DNA from 3 places in the Enterobacter sp. HK169 genome. Region 3 is predicted to be linked to each of the others. Evidence: predicted binding sites of a transcription regulator. Region 3 holds the regulator's gene; each other region holds the start of a gene.
What was found. The regulator CRP, encoded in region 3, controls carbon source genes, mostly activating them, when cyclic AMP is high. The targets are predictions, from matches to a motif close to ATGTGANNNNNNTCACAT.
Positions count from the first base shown of each region.

Region 1 (3,094 bases), 1.3 Mb from region 3:
CCGGGTGTATGTAAATTAACGCGGTGCCGGAAACCGGCACCGCGCTGAAATTAATTCTGCGTATCGAGAGTGGAAAGTTCTTTATCAATAAAGTAAAGACCTTCGCCGGATTTCCCCACCAGAGATAATTTATCCAGTACGGATTTAAACAGCTTCTCTTCTTCGTGTTGCTCAGCGACGTACCACTGCAGGAAATTAAAGGTTGGGTAATCCTGGCTGGTCATTGCGGCATGAACCAGTTCGTTAATTTTCTGCGTGATCAGCTGCTCGTGCTCGTAGGTGGCGCGGAACAGTTCATCGAGAGAATTATACTCAGCGAAAGGTGATGTCACGGTTTCAATGCGCGGCAGGCTGCCCGTATCCGTAAGATAATCAAACAGACGCTGCATGTGGGTCATCTCTTCCTGAGCGTGACGACGCAGAAACGCGGCCGCACCTTCGAAGCTGTGGTAGCTGCACCAGGCGCTCATCTGCTGGTAGAGCAGGGATGAAAAAAGCTCAAGGTTCATTTGTGCGTTGAGCTTGTCGATCATTTCAGTTTTCAGCATGGTGACGCTCCGGATTATTATTTCTGGTTCACAATGAGCGACACTATAATTTGTTATTTAATTATTTGCAAAACGTAAAATTTTTATTTTATTTATTTAAAATACGAATGGGAATAAAACGCATTGGCGATTTTTATAATTTATTAATGAGAATTGTTTTTGTTCGTAATGAAATATACTGCCAGCAAACGCTGGCAGGGTTGATTAATACCAGGGGTTATTTGACTTAGGGTTAACGGCGTAACCCATACATTTATACTGGATAGTCACGCTCTCGTTCAGGCACAAAGAGCCGCTCGTCAGGGTGCAGGTTTTGATGGGCTGACCATAGGCTGAGGCGGTGGCATACCCCATGCTCTGACACGCTTTTGCCGCCGTGCCGTTATTCACATACTCATCGGAATACGCATTTTGCAGCGCTGCCTGGCCGTAATCGAGGCGGACGATGCCGTTCGGCGCGTCGAGGCTGCTGACTTCAGCCTGGCGGTTGATACTACACCCCGCGAGCAGCAGGATTGTGCCGGCTACAATGACTCTTTTCATGGTTCGCTCTGAGTGGATGGAAATATCTTATCGTACCCGCAGATGCCCGCTGCAATGCCTGGAATAGCCGGACAATCTGCCCTCACTCTTCGCAACGGGTCAGAGGGGAGTGCTATCAGGACAACCTCTTATAAAAATGTGATGAGAATCACAAAATGATTGATTTTTGTGATAATGGTCATATTATAAGCACGTTGACAATAAAGTTGTATAACAAGTTAATGGAGCATCATCGTGAAACTGCGCAAAATCCTGAAAAGCATGTGGGCCAATTACTGCCGCACGTTCAAAGACGTGCCGCCAGGCGCCATGTTCTGATAAAAAAACCTGCTTCGGCGGGTTTTTTTGTACCTGCAGGCGACGAAGGGAAGATGTCAGGGGGGGTGTTTTGCTACTATGGCGGCCTTTAAATAAGGAGAAAACCCATGTCACAAAACCTGAGCGCCGATCAGGAACTGGTCTCTGACGTTGTCGCCTGTCAGCTGGTTATCAAACAAATCCTTGATGTTCTGGACGTGATTGCGCCGGTTGAAGTGCGCGAGAAGATGTCTACGCAGCTGAAAAACATCGATTTTGCCAGCCATCCTGCTGCCGCTGACCCGGTTACGCTTCGTGCGATCCAGAAAGCTATCGCGCTGATTGAGCTGCGATTCACGCCGCAGGGTGAATCCCACTAAAACAGGGGTAGGGGCGACGGCACGTGTCGCCCTTTGAAGCGGTTAAAAGAACGTCTGGACCAGCAGGTAGCTCGCCGCGCACGCGCAGCTTACCCCAATCAGCCCTGGCAGAATAAAGCTGTGGTTGATGATAAATTTGCCGATGCGGGTGGTGCCTGAGCGGTCAAAGCCGATGCAGGCCAAATCACTGGGATAGGTCGGGAGGACAAAATAGCCGTAGGACGCCGGGAAAAAGGCGATCAGCATTTTCGGGTCGATGCCGAGCATGAGGCCCATAGGCGCAACGGCCGTCAGCGCAGCCGCCTGGCTGTTCACCAGTTTTGACACCAGAAACAGCACAATGGCATACGTCCACGGGTGGCTCTTCACCACGCCTTCCAGCGCAAGCTTTAACTCGTCGAGATGCGCCTGAAAAAAGGTATCGCTCATCCACGCCACGCCGAACACCGAGAAGATCGCGACCATACCGGCCTTAAACACCGCGCCGTTGGAAATGGCCGACGCATTAACCTTACAGGCCATCAGCATCACGGCGCCCGCAATTAACATCATCATCTGAATGACAAGGTTCATCGACAGCGCCGTCATTTTGCCTTTCACCTCAAAGGAGGGGCGCAGGTCAGGGAATGCCCCCAGCAAAACGACCACGGCAATACCGGCAAAGAAAATCCACGTGGACCAGTAGGCCTGTTTAGGGAAACGCTGATTCATTAACGTCTCCGTTCCGCCGTAGATAAACTCGCGCTGCTTAGGATCTTTCAGCTTTTCCTGAAACTCTATGTCGTCAGCCAAATCTTTCCCACGGCGTAAACTCCACAGGGCCGCAATGGCTACGCCGAAGAGCGAAGCGGGAACCGACACGGCGAGAATTTCCAGGATCCCCCACGCGTGGCCGATCCCATGCTGGGCCGCCAGGATAGACACCAGCGACACAACGGCAACGGAAACGGGGGAAGCCGTAATCGCCATCTGTGATGCCACCGACGCCACGGCCATGGGGCGCTCGGGGCGGATCCCTTTTTTCAGGGCGATATCCGCAATGATGGGGAACATGGTGTAGACCACATGCCCGGTGCCGCACAGAAAGGTCAGCATCCAGGTGGTGAAAGGGGCGAGCAGGGTGATGTGCTGCGGGTGTTTGCGCAGCATACGTTCGGCAAACTGCATCATGACGTTGAGGCCGCCCGCAGTCTGCAGCGTAGCCGCACAGCCAATCACCGCAAGGATGGTCAGCATAACGTCAACCGGCGGTTTACCCGGTTGCAGACCAAAGACAAAACATAAAATAAAAAGACCAATACCGCTGATTAACCCAAGCCCCATACC
Region 1 is NZ_CP017087.1:1,206,778-1,209,871, reverse strand. Features, by position in the region: gene EnteroDNA1_RS05830 (hypothetical protein) at 1-14, shown strand, start outside; gene ftnA (non-heme ferritin) at 51-548, opposite strand; gene yecR (YecR family lipoprotein) at 753-1,091, opposite strand; gene azuC (stress response protein AzuC) at 1,326-1,409, shown strand; gene EnteroDNA1_RS05815 (DUF2766 family protein) at 1,517-1,768, shown strand; gene EnteroDNA1_RS05810 (anaerobic C4-dicarboxylate transporter) at 1,811-3,094, opposite strand, start outside.
Region 1: a site for CRP is predicted at 1,228-1,245, ahead of azuC (stress response protein AzuC). Genes of this name have one in related genera too.

Region 2 (3,094 bases), 2.1 Mb from region 3:
ATGAACAGCTTACAGCGCCCCCCTGGTCCGGCTGTAAATCGCTGAGGCGTTTCCTTGCAGGCCGGGGCGAGGCGCAGGGATGCGCCGAGAGGGCGGGCTTTACATGGACGTTGCCTCCGCCCGTCCCCGATAAGCCGGAAGGAATAAGCCGAAGACAAAATTGCCGGGAGCAATTTTGGACAGCGCTTGCGCTGGCCCCGAAGGGGTGAGCCCCAGGGATGGGGCGAACAATCCGCGAAGCGGCGATTTACCGCCGGGAGCCTGGGTCGCCAGGGTGGTGGCGATTGAGCCACCCTGGCACGTTCACCGGTTATGTCGTTAAAGAGTAGCAAGGAACATGAAGTGAACGGAATGACCACCAGAGCCGTATGTTCCCCCTCACCCCAGCCCTCTCCCTCAAGGGAAAGGGGGTCGTCCGTGAAGGCATTATTTTATGGGATCCCTTCCCCCTGTTAGCCCGGCGCTACGGGGGGACAATTTACAAACTCTTTGCACTTCACCCGATCTTCCCGACACACCCATTCGCCATAATTATGTTTAACGCCTTATAAAAAAATAACCTTATCATTTATATGGATTATGGTGATGATGACCTCTTCGCGTTTTACTCGCTGGATGACCCTGTTTGCGCTGGCAGCCACCGTCGCGGTTGCGCTTCCCGCCCGGGCAAACACCTGGCCCCTCCCCCCTCCCGGCAGCAAGGTGGTGGGGGAAAACCGCTTTCATGTGGTTGAAAATAATGGCGGTTCGCTGGAAGCGATTGCCAAAAAATATAACGTCGGTTTTCTGGCCCTGCTGCAGGCGAACCCCGGCGTCGACCCGTACGTCCCGCGCGCGGGCAGCGTACTGACCATCCCGTTACAGACCATCCTGCCGGACGCCCCGCGCGAGGGGATGGTGATAAACCTCGCCGAGCTGCGCCTGTACTATTACCCGCCGGGTAAAAACGAAGTGACGGTCTACCCTATCGGTATTGGTCAGCTGGGCGGCGACACGCTGACGCCGACGATGGTCACCACCGTCTCGGATAAACGCGCGAATCCAACCTGGACCCCGACGGCCAACATTCGTGCCCGCTATAAGGCCCAGGGGATCGATCTTCCTGCCGTGGTGCCGGCTGGTCCGGATAACCCGATGGGGCACCACGCGATACGCCTCGCGGCATACGGCGGCGTCTACCTGCTGCACGGAACGAATGCGGACTTTGGCATCGGCATGCGCGTCAGCTCCGGCTGTATTCGTCTGCGCGATGACGATATCAAAACGCTGTTTAACGTCGTTACGCCGGGAACCAAAGTGAATATTATCAATACGCCGATTAAAGTTTCAGAGGAGCCCGGCGGCGTGCGGCTGGTTGAGATCCATCAGCCGTTATCGAAAAACATTGGTGACGATCCACAGACGCTGCCCATCAACCTGAATGCCGCGATGGTAAGCTTCAAAACGAATGCGAATACCAACAGCGTGGTGATGGAGCGTGCGATGGAAGCCCGGTCAGGCATGCCGACCGATGTCACCCGGCATCACGATGTCGTCCCGCAGTCGATGTAAATCGGAAATAAAAAAACGCCCTGCTCAGCAGGGCGTTTTTTATTGCAGCGGCATAAATGAGGGTTTATGCACGGCTTATTTGTAGATGACAGCAGTGCCGTGCAGGGTGTTAGGACCGGTCACTGAGGTGATGCGGTAAGATTTTGCCCCCATCTCTTGCGCTTTTTGCGCCAGCTGATCTTCCAGGGAACCCAGGTTAGTACCTGCAGACGCAGAGATTGTCCCGACTTTATGCTGGTCGGCAGGGGTGGATTGCACCTGTACAGCAGCAAAGCTTGCGAAAGAGAGTGAACTCAGGACAGCGGCAGCGATGAGAGTTTTTACGTTTTTCATGATGTTTACCTTTAGCAGATGAATTTGGAGGTCGTTAATCATTTAGTTAACGATCGATAGGTAAATCATAAATGTGATCCATGTCACGCGTCAACATAATTTTATAACGAGCGTTAACTTAATTTTAAAATTGTTATTTTTCATACATATATGATTAATTTATTTTTAAGCATTCTGCACTGGTGGTGGGTTGCGTTTATTTTTATAATGGTCATTCACCAAACCAACAGAGGACCAACGGCAAATGACAACCGATGTCACGAGTTGTGCGAAGAAAAGCCGTGGCCGACCAAAAGTGTTTGACAGGGATGCAGCGCTTGATAAGGCCATGACTCTCTTCTGGCAACATGGGTATGAAGCAACCTCGCTTTCCGATCTGGTAGAAGCCACCGGAGCCAAAGCGCCGACGCTGTATGCCGAATTTACCAATAAAGAGGGGCTGTTCAGGGCGGTGCTGGACAGATACATTTCGCGCTTTGCGGCGAAACACGAAGCCCAGCTGTTCTGCGAAGAGAAAAGCGTTGAACAGGCGCTTCGGGACTATTTCACCGCCGTCGCGACCTGTTTCACCAGTAAAGAGACGCCTGCGGGCTGCTTTATGATTAACACCTCTGCCACCCTGGCGGCGTCCTCTAAAGAGATTGCCAATACGGTGAAATCACGGCATGCCATGCAGGAGGAGACCCTCAGCGCATTTCTGGCTCAGCGCCAGCAGCGCGGTGAAATCCCCGCGCAATGCAACCCTCAGCTGCTGGCACAATACCTGAGCTGTATTTTGCAGGGGATGTCGATCAGCGCCCGCGAAGGGGCCACGCTGGAAAAACTGCAGCATATTAGCGAAACCACGCTGCGGCTGTGGCCTGAGCTACTGAAAATCTGAAGCAAAAAAAAAGCTCCTCAGCCTGAGCGCATGAGGAGCTAAATTCAGAGAACATCTTTTTTACACTTTGTTATTCAGAACCAGCTGGCCGTTTCCATCCAGTGGAATTTGCGTGCCCGGGTCTTTATCCATGCGGATTTTGCCCTGCTGATCGCCAATTTTGTACGTCACGTCATAGCCCAGCATTTTTTCCGACTTGTCATAGACGGTTTTGCAGCGTTGCTGAGTCGTGGTGTAGGTATCATTATCCTGCATCGCGCCCTGCACCTGGTTACCGGCATAGCCGCCACCCAGCGCGCCGACCACAGTCGCCACGTCTTTACCCCGGCC
Region 2 is NZ_CP017087.1:135,261-138,354, reverse strand. Features, by position in the region: gene ldtC (L,D-transpeptidase LdtC) at 586-1,551, shown strand; gene bhsA (multiple stress resistance protein BhsA) at 1,627-1,884, opposite strand; gene EnteroDNA1_RS00745 (TetR/AcrR family transcriptional regulator) at 2,129-2,764, shown strand; gene EnteroDNA1_RS00740 (glycine zipper 2TM domain-containing protein) at 2,825-3,094, opposite strand, start outside.
Region 2: a site for CRP is predicted at 1,956-1,973, ahead of bhsA (multiple stress resistance protein BhsA). Genes of this name have one in related genera too.

Region 3 (3,094 bases):
CCCTGGAATCAGGTGCCGGGAACCTTTACCCCGTGGCAGCCGCTGCCGGAACCCACCGACGTCCTGTTTTACGAAGGATTGCACGGCGGCGTGGTCACCCCTCAACACGATGTGGCGCGCCACGTGGATCTGCTGGTCGGCGTGGTCCCTATCGTTAACCTGGAGTGGATCCAGAAGCTGACGCGTGACATGAGCGAGCGTGGCCATTCTCGCGAAGCGGTGATGGACTCCGTGGTGCGCTCCATGGAGGATTACATTAACTTCCTGACGCCGCAGTTCTCCCGCACCCATATCAACTTCCAGCGCGTGCCGACGGTGGACACCTCCAACCCGTTCGCGGCCAAAAGCATCCCGTCGCTGGATGAGAGCTTTGTGGTGATCCATTTCCGCAATCTCGAAGGCATTGATTACCCCTGGCTGCTGGCAATGCTGCAGGGCTCGTTTATTTCGCACATGAATACGTTAGTCGTGCCGGGCGGAAAAATGGGGCTGGCGATGGAGCTCATCATGACGCCGCTGGTGGAGCGACTGATGGAAGGGAAGCAGATCGCGTGAGCATGTTCCCTCTCCCTGTGGGAGAGGGTTAGGGTGAGGGCATCAACACGCACGATGCCCCATCAATCACGCCTCGATCACTTCATACGAATGCGTGATTTTTACCGCTTTCTCCAGCATTAACGCCACAGAGCAGTACTTCTCCGCAGACAGGTCCACCGCACGCGAGACCGCCGCGTCTTTCAGCTCTTTACCGGTGACCACAAAGTGCAGGTTAATATGGGTGAACAGGCGTGGCGCCTCTTCGCGACGCTCTGACGTGAGTTTAACCTCACAATCCGTCACGTCATGACGTCCTTTTTGCAGAATCGACACCACGTCAATTGCGCTGCATCCGCCTGCCGCCATCAGCACCATTTCCATTGGGCTGGGTGCTTTATCGCCGGAGTTACCGTCCATCAAAATCTGGTGTCCTGACGCGGACTCGCCCAGGAACGTTAAACCTTCAACCCATTTCACGCGCGCTTGCATATTCATTAACTCCAACGTTGCATTTTTGGTGACAGATTACGTGTGCGTTACATTTATCGCAATGGAAGGCGACCTGCATCATGCTGAAGCGAGACACCAGGAGACACGCGGCGAAAGCTATGCTAAAACACTCAGGATGCTACAGTAATACATTGACGTTACACGTGTATGCAGAGGACATCAAACTTTACTGGCTGCGAAACGTTACGGTAGCCGACTTCCCAGGGTATGGGTAAGAATTCGATTGCAACCCCAGAGTCCGGATGCATCTGATGACTCTGGTGACAGCTTATAACAGAGGATAACAGCGCATGGTGCTTGGCAAACCGCAAACAGACCCGACTCTCGAATGGTTCTTGTCTCATTGCCACATTCATAAGTACCCATCGAAGAGCACGCTGATTCACCAGGGTGAAAAAGCGGAAACGTTGTATTACATCGTTAAAGGCTCGGTGGCAGTGCTGATCAAAGATGAAGAAGGGAAAGAGATGATCCTTTCTTATCTGAACCAGGGCGATTTCATCGGTGAACTGGGCCTGTTTGAAGAGGGCCAGGAACGTAGCGCCTGGGTTCGAGCAAAGACAGCATGTGAAGTGGCTGAAATTTCTTACAAGAAGTTCCGTCAGCTGATTCAGGTTAACCCTGACATCCTGATGCGTCTTTCTTCCCAGATGGCGCGCCGTCTGCAGGTCACGTCAGAGAAAGTGGGTAACCTCGCCTTCCTGGACGTTACCGGCCGTATCGCACAAACCCTGTTGAACCTGGCGAAACAGCCAGACGCCATGACCCACCCGGACGGCATGCAAATTAAAATTACCCGTCAGGAAATTGGTCAGATCGTCGGCTGCTCCCGTGAAACAGTGGGCCGTATCCTGAAAATGCTGGAAGATCAAAACCTGATCTCCGCCCACGGTAAAACCATCGTGGTCTACGGAACGCGTTAATTCCGCTTAAACGGCGTGCCATCGCAAGGTGTCACGCCGTTTTTGTCTCTACTCCCCATGTGGCGCAGGCTGATCTATCACCCGGAAGTTAACTACGCACTGCGGCAAACGCTGGTGTTGTGTCTTCCTGTGGCCATAGGCCTGATCCTCGGACATCTTCAGCAAGGCCTGCTGTTTTCCCTCGTGCCCGCCTGCTGCAACATCGCCGGTCTGGACACGCCGCATAAGCGTTTTTTCAAACGCCTGATCGTTGGTGGCTGCCTGTTTGCGGGCTGTAGCCTCGCCGTACAACTCCTGCTTGCCCGGGATATCCCGCTGCCGCTGATCCTGACCGTACTGGCGATGACCCTTGGCGTCACGGCGGAAATCAGTTCGCTGCATGCTCGCCTGCTTCCCGCCTCGCTGATTGCGGCCATTTTCACGCTGAGCCTCGCCGGGAACATGCCGGTGTGGGAGCCGCTGCTGATCTACGCCCTGGGGACATTATGGTACGGGCTGTTTAACTGGTTTTGGTTCTGGCTGTGGCGGGAGCAGCCGCTGCGTGAATCCCTGAGCCTGCTCTATGTGCAGCTTGCGGATTACTGCGAGGCCAAATACACCCTGCTCACCCAGCACACCGATCCGGAAAAATCCTTACCGCCGCTGCTGACGCGCCAGCAGAAGGTGGTGGATCTCATAAGCCAGTGCTATCAGCAGCTGCATATGCTCGCCGCCAACAAGAACCACGAGTACAAGCGGCTGCTGCGCACCTTCCAGGTCGGGCTGGATCTACAGGAGCATATCTCCGTAAGCCTTCACCACCCGCAGGAGGTGCAAAAGCTGGTCGAGCGCAGCCACGCCGAAGCGGTGATCCGCTGGAACGCGCAGACCGTATCGGCACGTCTGCGGATCCTGGCCGATGATATTCTCTACCACCGCTACCCGACGCGCTTTAACATGGAAAAACAGCTGGGCGCGCTGGAGAAAATCGCCCGCCAGCATCCCGATAACCCGGTCGGCCAGTTTGCCGCCTGGCACTTCAGCCGCATCGCCCGCGTGTTGCGCACCCAGCGCCCGCTTTATCCCCGCGACCTGATGGCGGATAAGCAAAAACGGCTTCCGCTATTGGCCGCGCTCAAAAGCTA
Region 3 is NZ_CP017087.1:2,546,027-2,549,120, forward strand. Features, by position in the region: gene EnteroDNA1_RS12170 (phosphoribulokinase) at 1-555, shown strand, start outside; gene EnteroDNA1_RS12175 (OsmC family protein) at 622-1,026, opposite strand; gene crp (cAMP-activated global transcriptional regulator CRP) at 1,338-1,970, shown strand; gene EnteroDNA1_RS12185 (YccS/YhfK family putative transporter) at 2,028-3,094, shown strand, end outside.